2 regions of the Methylophaga sp. UBA2012 genome follow, and region 2 is predicted to be linked to the other one. Evidence: riboswitches for the same ligand, from Rfam matches in the RefSeq annotation. Region 2 holds a riboswitch; the other holds the start of a gene.

Region 1 (8,384 bases), on a different contig from region 2:
GTTCACACCTGGCTTGTTTGCACGAGTTGAACTGGCTAAGCAGGAAAACCCACAAACAATCCTTATTCCTGAAAAAGCCCTGGTGTTAGAGCAAACCGATTATGTCGTCTATGTCGTCAATGATGAGGATATTGTCGAAAGTCGACACGTAGAAGTTGGCCCTATAGCGAATGGATTGCGTGTTATCCGGAAAGGGCTAAACGGCGATGAGCGAGTCATTAGTGGTGGTCTTCATCACGTCGCGGTCGGCAGCAAAGTAGCTATTCAATCTGAGCTTGCTCTGAACCCTTAATTAACGACTTTTCAAGAGAAATCCCTCTATGTCAGAACAACATAACGACAATAAAAGCTTTGGCGCCTTTTTTGTTGATAGACCCATCTTTGCGGTGTCTTTGTCCGTCGCCATTTTAATTATGGGTATCGTAGCGATGCTGCGTTTACCGATCTCGCTATTTCCGGAAGTGGTGCCACCCACGGTTACTGTTACCGCTACTTATCCGGGCGCTAGTGCAGAAACGATTGCTAAAACCGTCTCCACACCTATTGAACAAGAGGTCAATGGCGTAGACGGTATGCTCTACATGTATTCACAAGCAACAAATGATGGACGGATGAATCTGACCGTCACCTTTGAAATTGGTACCGACATTGATATGGCACAAGTCTTGGTGCAAAACCGGGTTGCCTTAGCAGAGCCACGTTTACCTGAAGAAGTGCGCAGAACAGGGATATCTGTACGTAAGAATTCGCCTGATTTTCTTATGGCCGTCCACATGCGCTCACCCGATCAGAGCCGTGACCAATTATTTTTGTCTAATTACACACTTCAAAATATTCGTGACCGACTGATCCGTTTGCCTGGCGTAGGCTCAATTAATATGTTGGGTCAACGCGACTACACCATGCGTATCTGGCTCGATCCAGATCGCATGTCAAATCTGAACCTGACAGCAGGTGAGGTTGTTGATGCAATTCGTGAGCAAAACATTCAAGTAGCAGGTGGTCAGCTTGCTCAACCGCCCGTTGATACTGATCGTGCTTTTCAACCGATTATTACATTACAAGGGCGGTTAGAAGAAATTTCTCAGTTTGAAAATATCATCATTAAACGCGGTGATGATGCACGAATCGTCAAGCTGAACGATGTTGCCAGAATTGAAATTGGCGCTCAGGAATACACCACAAATGCCTTCCTAAATGGCGATCCGATTGTGGTGATGTTGCTGACACAACAACCTGGTACCAACGCTATTGAAACCTCAGAGAAAGTCAAAGCCATGATGGCTGATCTTTCAAAAGATTTCCCAAGTGGCATGGAATATATCATCACCTATAACCCAACGGATTTCTTTGTGGTTAAAGCCATTGATAACTTAGTCCATACCATTTACGAAGCCTTAATCTTGGTTGTGTTGGTGGTGTTAGTGTTTTTACAAAAACCACGGGCAACCATTATTCCCGTTGTTGCCATTCCAGTCTCTTTAGTGGGCACCTTTTTGGCGCTGACGGTATTAGGTTACTCAATTAATCTATTAACGTTGTTTGGTATCGTTCTGGCTGTGGGGATCGTGGTCGACGATGCCATCATTGTGGTGGAAAACGTCGAAAGACGTATCCATGAGGGTATGTCGGCTAAACAGGCTTCAAGAGTCACCATGAAAGAGGTGTCTCTAGCCTTGATTGCCACTTCACTGGTACTGGTATCCGTCTTTATACCGACCATGCTTATTGAAGGTTTCTCCGGTCAATTTTATCGACAGTTCGGTGTTGCTGTAGCGGTGGCAACGCTTATTTCATTATTTAATTCACTGACGTTAACACCCGCTTTATCGGGCATCTTATTAGCGACTAACCCAGATAAAAAACCAACAAAATCAGGTTTATTATCTAGATCGATACATGGCTTTAATTCTGGCTTTGATCGGATGTCGGAAAGCTATGCCACATTGGCCAATAAGCTGATTTCTCTTCGTCCGTGGGTGATGCTGGTTTATGCCGGATTAATTGTGGCGGCTTTTTATGTGGCGGCCATCATTCCCAAAGGTTTTGTACCTGCTTCCGATCAAGGGTATTTAATCGTACCAGTGCAGTTGCCACCGGGTTCATCCCTGTCGCGTACTACTGAAGTCACACTGCGGGTAGCTGAAGAAGCTGTTAAGGTGCCGGGCATACAATATGCCCATACCTTCGCCGGTTTTGACGGGCCTACGGGCACCAATAAAAGCTCATCATCAACCGTTTTTGCACAGTTTTATCCTTATGAGGAACGGCTTAAATCAGGTCGAGATCTGAATAGTATTATGACGGATCTTCAGGCTCGTCTTAACAAAATTGTTGATGCTCAAATTACGGTGATTCCACCTCCGACCGTAAGAGGTATTGGTTCAAGTGGTGGTTTCTCATTACGTCTACAAGATTATGAAGACCAAGGCAGCGAAGCGCTGAATAATGCGAATAAAGCCCTGCTAAAAGCGATTAATTCCAGCCCTGATATGTTATTCGGCTTTTCGCCATACAGTGCTGGTGCGCCTGAATTTTTCTTTGACCTAGATAGAGATCAGGCGGAGATGCTGAATGTGCCTATATCTAATGTCTTTGAAACATTGGAAGTTTATCTTGGCAGTGTTTATGTCAATGATTTCAACCTGATGGGGAGAACATTTCAAGTTAGGGCACAAGCGGACAGTCGCTATCGATTAGATCCTGAACAAATTGCTAATCTTAAAACACGTTCAGCGGATGGACAGATGGTATCTCTTGGCACATTGGGTACTATTCGCCCACAAACAGCCCCCGACCGTGTACCGCGTTATAACTTGTTTAACACCGCGGAAATTATAGGTGCGGCAAAACCGGGGATCAGTTCAGCTGACAGCTTAAAACTGGTGCAGAAAATCGCGGATGATACCTTGCCTTCAGGCTTTGGCATTGAATGGACAGATCTGTCATATCAACAGCAAATTGCTAAGGGCGGCGTCATGTTGTTTGTGCTGGGTGCCATCTTTGCCTTTTTGGTCCTGGCTTCACAGTATGAAAGCTGGTCTTTACCCATTGCCGTCATGTTGATTGTGCCAATGACACTTCTATCGGCTTTAGGCGGGCTGATGCTGGTTGGCATGGATGCCAATATCTTCTCGCAGATTGGCTTAGTGGTGTTGATAGGTTTGGCAGCCAAAAATGCCATCCTGATTGTTGAGTTTTCACGACAACACGAACTAGAGGGCAATACGGCGATAGAAGCGGCGGTGATGGCGGCGAAACAACGATTACGTCCTATTTTGATGACCTCATTTGCATTTATTTTAGGCGTTGTTCCACTAATGACGGCTACCGGTGCCGGTGCTGAACTGAGAAATGCACTAGGAACATCGGTCTTTTTTGGCATGCTCGGTGTCACTATTTTCAGTCTGATCTTTACCCCGGTGTTTTATGTGGTGATGCGTCAATTAGCCGATAAATTGAGCAAAAAGACACAGGCCGAAACTGCGTCTGTGGCTCAGGAATAGGGGGGAAATACAATGCTAAAAAATATAAGCACCATGCTGTTAATTATCAGCATGACAGCATGCTCAGCAAGTTTCCGGGAAAATGATAAACCGCAAGTATCAGCAGATTTAGCCGCCAATGATCTGCTATCGATTACTGACGGAAATGATCGTCTGTCGAATGCAAAACCTATCGTGAGGTGGTGGCAACATTTCGATGATCCAATTTTAAGTGAGTTGGTTGAGCAAGCGCTACAAAATAATTTAGATATCAAGATTGGCTACGCTAATTTAATGGCAGCACGAGCGATAGCCACAGAAGTGGGCTATGACAGGTTGCCTTCTGCTGATCTGAATGCCGATTACACTCGTGAAAGGCGTAGTCAAGAGACGGCTACGCCGTCTTCTGGAAAACGTAGTAACAATAGTTATAGTCTTGGCTTTGATGCCAGTTGGGAACTGGATCTGTTTGATCGTGTGAGTAACAGGATTAAAGCCAGTGATGCCGAAAGTGATGCGTTGCAAGAGGAGCTAAAAAGTCTGCAAGTGTCGATAGCGGCCGAAGTGGCAAAAACCTATATTGAATTACGTGGAGCACAATACAGAGTCAACATCGCTGAACGAAATGCTGATGTGCAACAAGATACGCTTGAGCTGACAAAAAATCTGACACGGGGTGGTATAGCAAGTCGCCTGGACATTGCACAAGCTGAAACACAGCTATCATTGACACTGGCAGAAATTCCGTCGCGTGAAGCAACAGCAACAGCAGCCATTAATCGTTTATCGGTATTAACAGGACAGAATCCTGAGCGCCTAAGCGAGCAACTTGCTATGAGCAAGCCGATCCCCAGTTTGCCGATGGCTGTGAATATAGGAAATGCCGCTGAATTGCTTCGAGAACGCCCCGATATTATAGCTGCTGAGAAGCGACTGACAGCCGCCACAGCAAACTATAATTTGGCGGTAGCGGATCAGTTTCCAGCGGTAAATATTGTCGGTTCACTGGGGTTTATCGCGACGAATTTATCTACCTTCGGTAGCAGTTCCGCCATTGCCAGTGCCATTGGTCCCAGTTTAAGTTGGGGTGTTTTTGATACTGGTCGTATTCAAGCACGCATCAAACAAAATGATGCCAAGAGTCAGGCAGCATTGGCTAATTACCAGTTGACAGTGCTGAAGGCACTTGAAGAAACAAAAACCGCCATAAGTGATTTTGCCCGTGAAGAACAGCGTCGCGAACGCCTTCAAGATGCCGCACGGACCTCAACGCAGGCCGAGTCAATTGCCACACAGCGTTTTGAGCTAGGGGATACTGACTTCTTACCGGTATTGGATAGTCAACGAACACGACTCAAGTCGGAAGATTCGCTTGCCGTCAGCGAAACACAGTCTGCAGTAAAGTTAATCAGTATTTATAAATCGCTTGGTAAAGGCTGGAGAATTGATAAATAGTCGTCATTAAATATGATGAATAACTATTTTGTCAGCTCTAAACCTATATAGGTGTTATGACTGAGTATATGGAATGATTCCAGAACATTTTTAACATTCAGTATTTATATTCGGGATTTAACACCTATAATTAATCACATTCTTATTCTGATAATGTACTAGGCAGCATAAATAGCATGCTTATGTTCTAGTCATAACTTACCTCAAACAGTAAGTTTGATCTTGTTTGGAGCAGTCAATGCAAATCGGTAGTTCAATTTACCTAGACTATCAGGCGACCACGCCGATAGAGCCTCGCGTTGTTAGCGCGATGGCACCCTACAATCATGAGATTTTTGCCAATCCACACTCTACGGCCCATGTGCTTGGTCAGCAATCTGCGGCAGCGGTTGAGACTGCGCGTAGCACGATTGAAAAGTGCATTAATGCCTCAAGTGAAGAGGTTATTTTTACTTCGGGTGCGACTGAGTCGAACAATCAGGCGATTGCCAGTGTGATATTTGGCAATACTACTGAACGTCGTGACATTCTTATCAGTGAAATTGAACACAAATGTATTAAAAATGCCGCCTATTTTTATGCCGCAAAACTAGGTTACAAAGTCAAAGAAATTCCAGTCGATAATACCGGGCTGATTAATGTAGACGCTTATCAATCATTATTGTCTGATCAGACATTGCTGGTCTGCATTATGGCGGTCAATAATGAGATTGGCACCATTCAGGATGTCAAAACCTTTGCTGAAATGGCACATGCGGCAGGTGCGCTGTTTCATTGTGATGCGGCTCAAGCACCGGAAGCGATGGATATTGACGTGAAAGACTGGAATGTCGATATGCTGAGTTTGTCTGCACATAAAGTGTATGGCCCAAAAGGTATTGGCGCGATATTTATCAAAAATGATCTGCAGGCCGAGTTACCACCATTTATTCAGGGAGGAGGGCAACAGTTTGGTATGCGTTCAGGCACCCTGGCCACGCCTCTCTGTGTTGGTTTTGCTGAAGCGATGCGTATCACAAAACAAGAAGCAAAAACTCACCGTGAACAATTAACGCATTTGAAACGTTTGTTTCTACAGCAACTGCAAGCGACGCATATTCCATTTAAATTAAATGGCACACAAAGTCATTGTCATCCCGGCAATATCAATGTGCAATTCATCGGTTGTGATGCGAATAAGCTATTAGAAAAACTCCAGCCGAATGTCTGTGCTTCTACAGGCTCTGCCTGTAACAGCGAAATGGTCTTGCTTTCACATGTATTAAAAGCGATTGGGTTGACGGATGAAGAAGCAGGATCATCCTTACGCATCAGTCTGGGACGTTTTTCAGATGAACAACAAATAAGCCAGGCCATCGACTATATAAAAGCGAGTATTCAAAACAAAGTGTGACTTTTTGAAGTGATAACCGATCCTTAACTTCCTCTGGCGTAGTCTAAAAATCCCAACCAATACAAGAGGGATTAATGATGAAAACAGCACTTTTTTCAGTATTAGCCGCGATGGCAATGAGCACAGTGACATTCGCTGAACCAGCATCAACTGACGATATGGCTAAACATGATAAAAAAGGATATTTCGCTCATATCGACACCAATGGTGATGGTGTGATTACAAAAGAGGAAGCGACAGCAGCAGCATTAAAACGATTTGAAAAGATGGATGCTAATGGCGATGGTCAGGTGACTAAGGAAGAAGCCAAAGCCGCCCATAAAAAACATAAGGGCGATAAACGCCCATCCTGCAAAGATAAGAAAGAAAGTTAATTTCTCTTATCACATCATATTTAGAAGGGAGTCAGTGACTCCCTTTTTTTATTGCTTATTTATTTTTCTCACAAAATCATACTTTTGGCTGATAGTCGCTACAACCCCATTTCATTATGATCGGCGTGTTATTTAATCGGCCAAACTTGGTGTGAATCAGGGACGGAAAGCCACAGGCCTTGTTGTTTAACAAGGTGGCTGGGTTGCACAAACGCAAGGAATCCGAGTGATGATAAATAAACAACGACAGTTTCTGTCGCTCTCTACTACGTTGCTGTGCAGCTCATTTTTACTGGCACCGTCAGTTGTGCATGCTGTCACAGGACTCCATGGTACAAACACATCCCCCATCACCGTCAGCGATGGTTATATCGGCTTAGATGGATATAAAAACGCGAGTAAAATAACTATTACAGCAGGTGGCAATCTATTTAAATCGGGTGGTGGTAATAGTTTTGTCAATATGACTTCTGGCACTGTAATTAATAATGGCTTAATCGATAACCGGGGTTGGATAAGCAATGAGCACTTAATCGAGAATAATGCCACCTTTGATAGTTATAGAGGCGAGATTCAGAATAAAGCGGCTATCCAAAATGGCAGTAACTCGGTCTTTAAGTCTCATTACCTTGAGAATTCTAGTGGCGGTTATATCTCTACCAATGGTAGATGGGAAATGACCGGTGAGCATCGTAACAGTGGCAATATATTCATTGACCAAGATGGGGTGGTAACAAATAACGGTACATCGCTGCCTACGATGAAAAATTACGGAAAGATTACAAACGCTGGTCTATACGAAAATACGGGATTGTTTTTTAATAACAGTTATGGCCAAGTTGAAAACAGAGCCTCAGGCATATTTCAGAATAATAGATTTCTTCATAATAGAATCGGTTCATCTTTTAAAAATGAAGGTGTTTTTCAAAATGACTCTAGCGTAGAAAATGAGGGTATATTCCTTAACTCAGGTCAACTAAACAATAACACCAGTCATTCATTCACCACATTTTATAAATTTACGAATACAGGTTTAATTACAAATGATGGCAATTTCGTAAATAGAGCTGGCTATACTTACCTTGGTAACGAGTATAAAAAGGGTAAGCTAGAGAATACTGGCACAATCAACAACAATGCCACGATGTCTAATGAGAAGGATGCCACGTTCAATAACAACGGAGTAGTTAATAATAACAGTGGTGCTCAATTTACTAACGCTTCTGCCTTCAATAATCAAGCAAATGGTATCGTAAATAATCACGCAACTTTCAACAATCAGCAAACTGGCAGATTCAACAACGCTAATATGGCCAGTTTTGTTAACCATACAACAGCAAGTTTGAATAACAATGGCATACTCAGCAATCAGGCCGGTGGCACCTTAACCAATCACGGCATTATCAGAAATAACGAAACCGGCACACTCAACAATGCGGGTAGCTTGATTAACTCAGATAGTGGTCAATTTGCTAATGCTGGCACTTTAAATAACAACGAAAACGGGCAATTTCTCAACAGCGGTGTATTTGCCAATGGCGGTGTGCTGAACAATAAGGGCACATTTACCTCCACTTTATATTCCACTATGGCAAATTATGGCGATATCAATAATCACGGCCAATTTATTGATCAGGGTAAATTTGTTAACAGCGCCACAGTAAATAATTACAGCCA
Region 2 (8,384 bases):
CAAGCCAATAACAACAAAAGCACCTTCCTTGAGTTCTGCCGCATCTGAATTAGCTTGGGGTTGTCCGTTTTTTATCGCCAAAGACATTAAAAATGCTGGTATAAACCAATTCACTACTGAGGGAATAAATAATTTAAAGAACTCCTGAAATTCGACCACACCTTTTTGCCAAACCATTAAAGTAGTGATATCGCCAAACGGACTAAAAGCACCGCCTGCATTGGCTGCAACAACAATATTGATACAGGCGACAGACACAAATTTGATATTGGTACCACCTACGGCCATAACCACCGTCGCCATTAACAAGGCGGTGGTCAGGTTATCTGCAACTGGCGATATAAAGAAGGCAAATAGTCCGGTGATCCAGAAGATACTTCTTAAAGAAAAACCTCTATTGATTAACCAGGCGCGGAGACTGTTGAATACCCCGCGTTCTCCCATGGTGTTGATATAGGTCATCGCTGCCAACAAGAACAATAATAACTCGCCATATTCTTCCAGATTATGACGAATCATTAAGCCTGCTGTGTGGTGATATTCTGAGTCGGGTTGTTGAGCGTAAATAAGTGCAATCAATCCCCATATGACACCCGCTGCCACCATCACAGGCTTGGATTTTCGCATATGAATTTCTTCTTCAACGATGACCAACGCATATGCAACTACAAATAAGAAGATAGACACATAACCCACCCAATGAGAGGTCAGATCCAGCAGCTTGGCATTTTCTGCAGCAAAAGCAGAGTGGGGTAGTATTAAAAAAGTGGCAAAACTAAACAGGAGCCATGAGCGTCCTTGAAGAAATGATTTCACGACTAAAATCCTTATGAATGACGAGACTCGGCAATAATACGCCCGAAAACAACGTGAACAAATGTTTATTAGTTAACGACGCTATCGTGAAATCCTTTAGAGGCATCTGCCACCAAATCAAAAACATGATTAAAGCCATTTTGACCACCGTAGTAAGGATCGGGCACATCAGACTCTTCTCGTTGCGGCGCATAGTCTAAAAACATTTTGACTTTGTGTTTGTAAGCATCAGGACAGGCATTTATCAAAATCTGATAATTACTACTATCCATAGCTAAGATGTAATCAAACTCTTCAAAATCTGCCTGATTAAATTTTCGGGCACGGATGTATGACAGATCGATTCCACGTTGTTTTGCTGTTTGTTGAGCCCGGCTGTCAGGTTCTTCACCGACGTGATAAGCATGGGTACCCGCCGAGTCAATCAGAAAACGGTCGCGCGTACCCAAATCCTCCGTTAATTTTGTGAATACCCCTTCAGCGGTTGGTGAACGACAAATATTACCCATGCAGACAAAAAGTACTTTTATTTGATTCATTGTTTGTTTCTTTTGCTTAACTAGTGAAAAAATTCAGATTTAGGATTAATGAAATCAATCAATTATCGATTTAAATTTCAGAAAGAAGCTGGTCTATCATTGACTCAGCCTGACCCATATAACCACCGCCAAATAAATTGAGGTGATTCAGAATATGGTAGAGGTTATACAAGGTTTTACGTGTTGCATAGCCTGAGTCGACAGGATAGATAGCATTGTATGCAGCAAAAAAATCTCGGCCAAAGCCACCAAATAATTCTGTCATCGCCAAGTCAGTTTCACGGTCGCCATAATAGCAGGCCGGGTCGAAAATAACGGGTTGTCCAAGATCATCAGCTGCAGCATTTCCACCCCATAAATCACCATGCAACAGTGATGGTTGCGGGTGATGGTTCTCAAGCAGTTTGTCCATGTTATCAAGGAGTTTTTCACCACGAGATTGTAGACGACCTGTGTAACCATTTTGAGCTGCAAACTTCAGCTGTTGCCCTAAACGATGTTCGCGCCAGAACTCTAACCAATGGTGATTTTGATCATTGATTTGTGGTGTGCTGCCAATCGTATTATCCATTTGCCAGCCAAAAAAGGGCTGTTTTACTTTGTGCATGTGGGCCAGCTGTTCACCCAGTGTGATATTGCCATTGCCGTGTATACTTCTAAGTGGAATGTATTCCAAGACCAAATAACTGTGTTGATGATTTGTTCCTTGGCAGATGACCTCTGGAACCCGAATGCTTTTAGTCGCTGACATCTCTTGCAAGCCAAGTGCTTCGGCTTCAAACATTAGCGATAAAGAAGGCTGATTCACCTTTATAAAATAAGCTTGCTGTTCTGTTTTTAGTTGAAAGGCGCTATTAATACAACCACCACCGATACTGTTCAGTTGATATGGCTGAAGACTCTGATTGGTGGTCGATTCAATATGTTCAACAATGGAGTCGAGCTGGGCCATTATTTTTCCTTACCAGATTTGAAAAAAGAGTTAGCTGCTATAGCTAAGGATATGAGCTAAGCACTGAGGCATCAAGTTTTACATGGTTGAGCATACGTTATGAAAATGTGAATAGCGCGTGCAGAACACGATGAAAGAACCATCAACCATATGGATTGTCCGTTTTTTTATCTGTCATTGCTATGTAAGCTGAACAGTATTTACGGATGGCATAAGGAGTTTGTCTATGGCTATGAATCCAAAACAACGAGTAGCACTGCATGCAGCCAATTTAGTTGAGCAGAATATGATAGTGGGATTGGGCACTGGTTCTACCGCCAATTTCTTTATTGAAGCTCTGGCAAAACGCTGTAAGACTGAAAAACTAACTATTCATACCGTGAGTAGTTCTGCGATTAGTGAGATTAAAGCGCGTGAAGCGGGATTGCCCGTGCTGTCTATTGCAGAACTTGATGTGCTGGATATGTATGTGGATGGTGCCGATGAGGTCACACCGGATCTTACTTTATTGAAAGGACGCGGTCAGGATTTAGTGAATGAAAAATTGTTAGCTTCAGCAGCGGATCAATTTTTTGTTTTAGTTGATGAGTCAAAACTGGTCGAGCATATCGGACAAAACTTTCCGATTCCGGTGGAAGTCATGCCTCAGGCATGGCGTTTGGTTCTGACCCAGCTTAAACAACAAGGTGGTCAAGGCCAGCTTCGACTAAATGCCTCGGGGGATAATGTTGCTGTTACAGCAAGTGGTAGTCTGGTGCTTGATATGCAATTTAAACAAATGGATAGCTTAGAGCTAACCATGATTCTCGATACCATTCCCGGCATAGTCGAGCATGGGATTTTCAGTGACACCGCATCAGCCATTTTTATTGGTGGTGAATCTGAAGTGGAAGAACACTGGCGATAACCTTAGCCATCAGTGAATGAGAAAGGGGAGTGAAACTCCCCCAACCCAAATATTTGTGATGGTGCTTAGGATTTTTTTAGTTCATCCAAAATGGTTTCTGCTTTAGATTTACCAAACTCTCCTGAGCCTTCAACGCCGATATAAGTCACCACACCATCTTTCAGGATGCAGGCAAAGCGATAACAACGTACACCCATTCCTCCGGCAGTTAAGTCTCTATCTAAGCCCATGGCTTTAGTCAGCTCGGCACTACCATCAGCCATCATTCTGACCTTGCCTTCATTATTTACTTGTCGGCCCCAGGCGCCCATGACAAAAGCATCGTTAACAGCCATGCACCAGATTTCATCGGCGCCAGCCGCTTTGATCTCATCTGCTAATCGGATAAAGCCAGGTAAATGTTCTTCAGAGCAGAGTGGGGTGAATGCACCCGGAACACCGAAAAGAACAATGGTTTTTCCTTCAGTCAATGATTGAACATTCTGTGGTTGAGGGTTGACAGGGCAGCCACTGCTCGCCGAAAAATCAACACACTCAGAAAGTGTCGCTGCGGGAATTTTCTGTCCAACTTCGATTGTCATAATTGCTCCTTAATCCGTTATTTTTATTTACAGGGTGTCTAGCATAAGGCAATCGCTAACAGATAAAAACACTATGAAACATGCGGTTTTATGAGTTTGGAATTGTGCTGTTGAGTCGATATCATGGTGATCACTAAATTGAATTAAAGGGATATAAACACATGGCTGAAAAACAATTACGCTGGGGAATTTTAGGTGCTGCTCGTGTTAACGAAAAACTACTGCCCGCTATTGTTGAAGCAGCTAATGCGGAGCTGATAGCTATTGCCAGTCGTCGTCCTGGGGCAGCGGCAGAAGTGTTGCAAAAACTGGCACCACAACAAACGGCGGTAGAAACGCTGGATGATCCGGAAGCATTACTTTCTCATCCAAATATTGATGCCATCTATCTACCGATGTCGAATGAAGAACATGCCGAGTGGGCACTCAAAGCCATCAATCATGGTAAACATGTGTTGATCGAAAAACCTATGGCGCTGACAGTAGCCGATATTGATGCCATTGAAGCCGCTGCAAAAGCAAATAATGTAACAGTCATGGAAGGCTTTATGTATATCTTCCATCCTCAGCATGAGTATGTAAGACAGTTAATTAATGACGGCAAGGTCGGTGACGTGCGTACGGTAAAAACGGCGTTTGCATTCCCTATGAAACCGGCGCGAATGTATCGCATTGATCGTGATATCAATGATGGTGGCGGTGCTATGTGGGATATTGGTCCTTACGCCATTCATACGGCAAGATTGTGGTTTGATAATGAGCCTGTCGCTGCTATGGCAATGGCTAAGCTTAATGACAGTGGTGCTGATGTCAGCTTAAGTGGCGTGTTTGATTTTGCGGATGGTAAGTTTGCTCACTTTGAAATGAGCTTTGAACATGCCAGACGTAGCGAATATGAGATTATTGGTACCAAGGGTGGCATTAAATGTCACACCGTTTGGCAACCTGAAACGGAAGATGCCACCATAAGCTGGTGGAATGAGAATGAAGAACAAACCGTATCAATCCCAAAAGCCAATCACTTTAATTTGGAAATAGAGTATTTCTCTGATTGCATCTTAGAGAGGAAAGCCCCCAAACTGACATTAGCTGATGCCAGAAATAATTGTGCTGCGATTTGTGCCGCGCTTGCTTCGGTGAGGGAAGGAAAGAAAATTCGATTAGCTGACTAAATCGAGACTGACTATTATTAAAAAGCAGCGACTGAATCACGACTACATTGGTCAAATTAATCCGGCTAAAGCTGTTAGTACTTCTTGCTGAATGCGGCAAAGAAAAAAATAATTGCAGCGGATTGATTAGAAATCTATAACCAGTTCACATATTTATTGTGATACCTATCACGTGATCACATTAATGCTGTGAGTGATATCTCAAATTTGACTACTTGATGTGGTTAGCATGTCTCTTGATTTGTAATATCAAGTCGTCTGAATGGTTCAGACAAACGCATTATTAAATGTCTTAATAATGTAATTTTTTTATAAAGCCAAACTCGTCGTGAGGCGGGGTCGGAAAGCCACGGGTCTCTGGTTTGATTGGAGATGGCTGGGTTGCATTGCTTCATATATTAAATAGGAATTTATTATGAAAAAAGCGATGCTATTTGTTGTAGCTCTTTTGTTTTCGGTCGGTGTTAATGCCGCTACGTTATCTATGTCTGGTGCTGGTTCTTCTTTTGACCAGGATGTCGATGTATCAAACGGTAGTGTAGTTTTAGGTGGTGGCACTGTAAGTGAAGGACCTGGTACATGGTTCTCATACTTTGATGTTAGTACAGACTCAGATACGGCTGTTAAAATTGAGTGGTCGTTTAATCCTACTAGTTCATTAGCAGGTGCGACATTACGATTTTATAACGGTGTTGAAGAAAAGCTGTTTAACATTACCGGTGACTTTAGTTTTACAGCAATGATTTACCAAGGGTACACAGCATGGGTTGACATCAAGGATGCAACTAGAAATGTATTTAAATATGATGTTTCTGTGTCAGCTGTACCAGTACCTGCTGCATTGTTTTTATTCGCACCAGCCCTATTAGGTTTCTTGGGTCTGCGTAGAAAAACAGCAGTAGCTGCATAAAACTTGAAGTAAAAAATCAAGTTAACAATTGTTAGTTAGATTGAAAGGGGAACTTCGGTTCCCCTTTTTTATGGCTACTAAATATTTTCTTTTTAAAACAAGCTCATTTGCTTTGTTGGTTTATGAAATAAGTCGGTTCTCAGAACCGCTGGAGACTTGTTTAATGGGTATTTCTTGACCGCAACTTCGAATCGTTTTTTGATCATTTCTGCATATAGCCCCTGACCTTCAAGCCTGTAACCAAACCTTGGATCATTTGTTTTGCCATTTCTGGAGTCTTTAATACGATTCATGACATGCTCTGCCTTGTCAGGATAATGAGTATGTAGCCAATCATTAAAGAGGGGGCTGACCTCTCTTGGTAATCTAACGAAAATATAGTCTATATTTTCAGCCCCTGCTTGTGCCGAAGCATCAATAATATTTTCTAGTTCTGTATCCGTCAGAACAGGAATGACTGGGGCAATAAGAACAGATACAGGAATTCCATTTGCCTTCAATGTCTCAACTGTTTGCAGTCGACGTTGTGGACTGCTGGCGCGAGGTTCGAGTTTCCTGGCAAGTGTTTTATCCAGTGTTGTAATGGATAGATGAACATTTACCAATTGCTTCTCAGCGAGCTGTTTGAGTAAATCAACATCACGTTCTATCAATGAAGATTTAGTCACAATATTAACTGGATGACTGAACTCAATCATCACCTGAAGTAGTTCCCGAGTAAGGTTGTAGTGGCGTTCGATGGGTTGATAGGGATCGGTGTTGGCGCCTAATGATAATGTTGAACAGCGATAGTTTTTTGCCATCAACTCATCTCGCAGTAATTTTGCGGCATTGGGTTTGATGGTTAACTTTGTTTCAAAATCGATCCCTGGTGAGAGTCCCAGATAAGCATGTGAAGGACGGGCGTAGCAGTAAATACAGCCATGCTCGCAGCCACGATATGGATTAATTGATTGCTGAAAGGGAAGGTCAGGTGATTGGTTTCTACTAATAATACTACGAGGGGATTCTACACTCACTTCTGTTAAGTTGTTGGCTGGTCCATCATGAAACCAGCCATCATCAATTTCAGTGCGTTGAAACTCATTGAAACGGCCATCGATATTATTAAGCGTTCCCCGGCCTTTTTGTATTTTTGCGTTTTCTGACATTAGTCAGACAAGTAATACTCTATCGTTGACACAACACGAACGTTTTTGATCTGTGGATTATTATTATCGCGTGCACTAATGCTGAACTGGCCTTGGCTAGCTTTACGGATCTTGCCGAGTGTACTATCTGAATCCTGGGCAAATTTTTCAGCAACTTCACGTGCTTTTCTGGTTGCTTCTTCAATCATTTGCGGTTTGACTTCATTAAGACGAGTAAATAGATATTCAGGTTGGGCAGCGTAGTTATTGCCTGTTAAAACGATACCTTGCTTACCCAGTTCAGAAAGTTGCCCCATCACTTGTCGGACGGTATCAATGGCATCCGAATAAACCGTGACGGTTTGAACCGCCGTATAACGAAATTCAGCACGCTCATTACCCCCATATTGCTGGGCAGATTTATCTGTAATGGCAGGTGCACTGATAGTGACATCAGCACGTTTGATTCCAAGTTTAGTCAGGAAGGAGATGATGGTATTGGTATTGGCATCAACATCATTGTATAAGGCTTGCAAATTATTGCTTGCCAACGTGAATTGGATAGGCCATATCACCACATCTGCAGTGAACTCTCTTTCAGCCAGGCCTTTCACTGTCACGGTTCGCTCATATTCTTTGTATTTGATGGCGGCATTTGAGAGAAACCAGCCTAAACTGCTCAAACCAAGAACTAAAGCAATACCCAGAATCAGACTGCTGGTTTTATTTACCGATGACATAAGAAGCCCCTCAAAAAAGGAAATGTTTACCAGCAGTGTAAATCAAAAGTTGCTTATGATCGACGAGAAAAATGCTCTTTTGAAAATGCGATTCGCTGTTCAATAGTCATTTTCTTTGTATTGGTCAATGCTTCAACTTTTTTCAGCCTGGGTAATAAACCTGAACCATTTGCGACTTGAATACTCAGTCCTGGACGGGCATTGAGCTCAAGCAGCATGGGGCCTTTTGTCCTATCCAGGACAATATCTGTACCTAAATAGCCTAAGCCTGACATTTCATAACAGGAAGCAGACAAATGCAGTAACTGATCCCAATGCGGTACTTGAAGATCGAGCAGGTTTCTTCCTGTATCGGGATGTAACATAACCGGGCGATCAAACTGTACAGCGCGTACCGCACTACCATTGCCAATATCGAGTCCCACCCCAACAGCGCCCTGGTGAAGATTCGCTTTACCGTTAGAGTCTGCTGTTGATAGACGCATCATCGCCATCACAGGAAATCCCTTGAACACGATAACCCGTGTATCTGGCACACCTTCAAACGTATAACCATTGAAACAATCATCAAATTGGATCAATGCTTCAACGATGGCAACATCAGTTCGACCGCCCAATGAAAATAAGCCGGCCAGAA

What was found. A riboswitch is a leader RNA that binds a small molecule or an ion and turns the genes downstream of it on or off. The one in region 2 is predicted to bind cyclic di-GMP.
Region 1: it holds a riboswitch for cyclic di-GMP, as region 2 does, so the genes downstream of both, B2248_RS07470 (beta strand repeat-containing protein) here and B2248_RS08690 (hypothetical protein) in region 2, are expected to answer to the same signal.

The regions. Positions count from the first base shown of each region.
Region 1 is NZ_DDCG01000009.1:105,225-113,608, forward strand. Features, by position in the region: gene B2248_RS07445 (efflux RND transporter periplasmic adaptor subunit) at 1-292, shown strand, start outside; gene B2248_RS07450 (efflux RND transporter permease subunit) at 321-3,506, shown strand; gene B2248_RS07455 (efflux transporter outer membrane subunit) at 3,519-4,940, shown strand; gene B2248_RS07460 (cysteine desulfurase family protein) at 5,179-6,333, shown strand; gene B2248_RS07465 (hypothetical protein) at 6,411-6,707, shown strand; cyclic di-GMP riboswitch class I at 6,837-6,918, shown strand; gene B2248_RS07470 (beta strand repeat-containing protein) at 6,937-8,384, shown strand, end outside.
Region 2 is NZ_DDCG01000010.1:10,165-18,548, reverse strand. Features, by position in the region: partial or broken gene nhaD (sodium:proton antiporter NhaD) at 1-816, opposite strand, end outside; gene B2248_RS08715 (low molecular weight protein-tyrosine-phosphatase) at 885-1,355, opposite strand; gene B2248_RS08710 (fructosamine kinase family protein) at 1,426-2,307, opposite strand; gene rpiA (ribose-5-phosphate isomerase RpiA) at 2,534-3,214, shown strand; gene B2248_RS08700 (peroxiredoxin) at 3,280-3,795, opposite strand; gene B2248_RS08695 (Gfo/Idh/MocA family protein) at 3,957-4,967, shown strand; cyclic di-GMP riboswitch class I at 5,274-5,356, shown strand; gene B2248_RS08690 (hypothetical protein) at 5,383-5,877, shown strand; gene B2248_RS08685 (PA0069 family radical SAM protein) at 5,970-7,028, opposite strand; gene B2248_RS08680 (SIMPL domain-containing protein) at 7,028-7,747, opposite strand; gene B2248_RS08675 (alpha-L-glutamate ligase-like protein) at 7,801-8,384, opposite strand, start outside.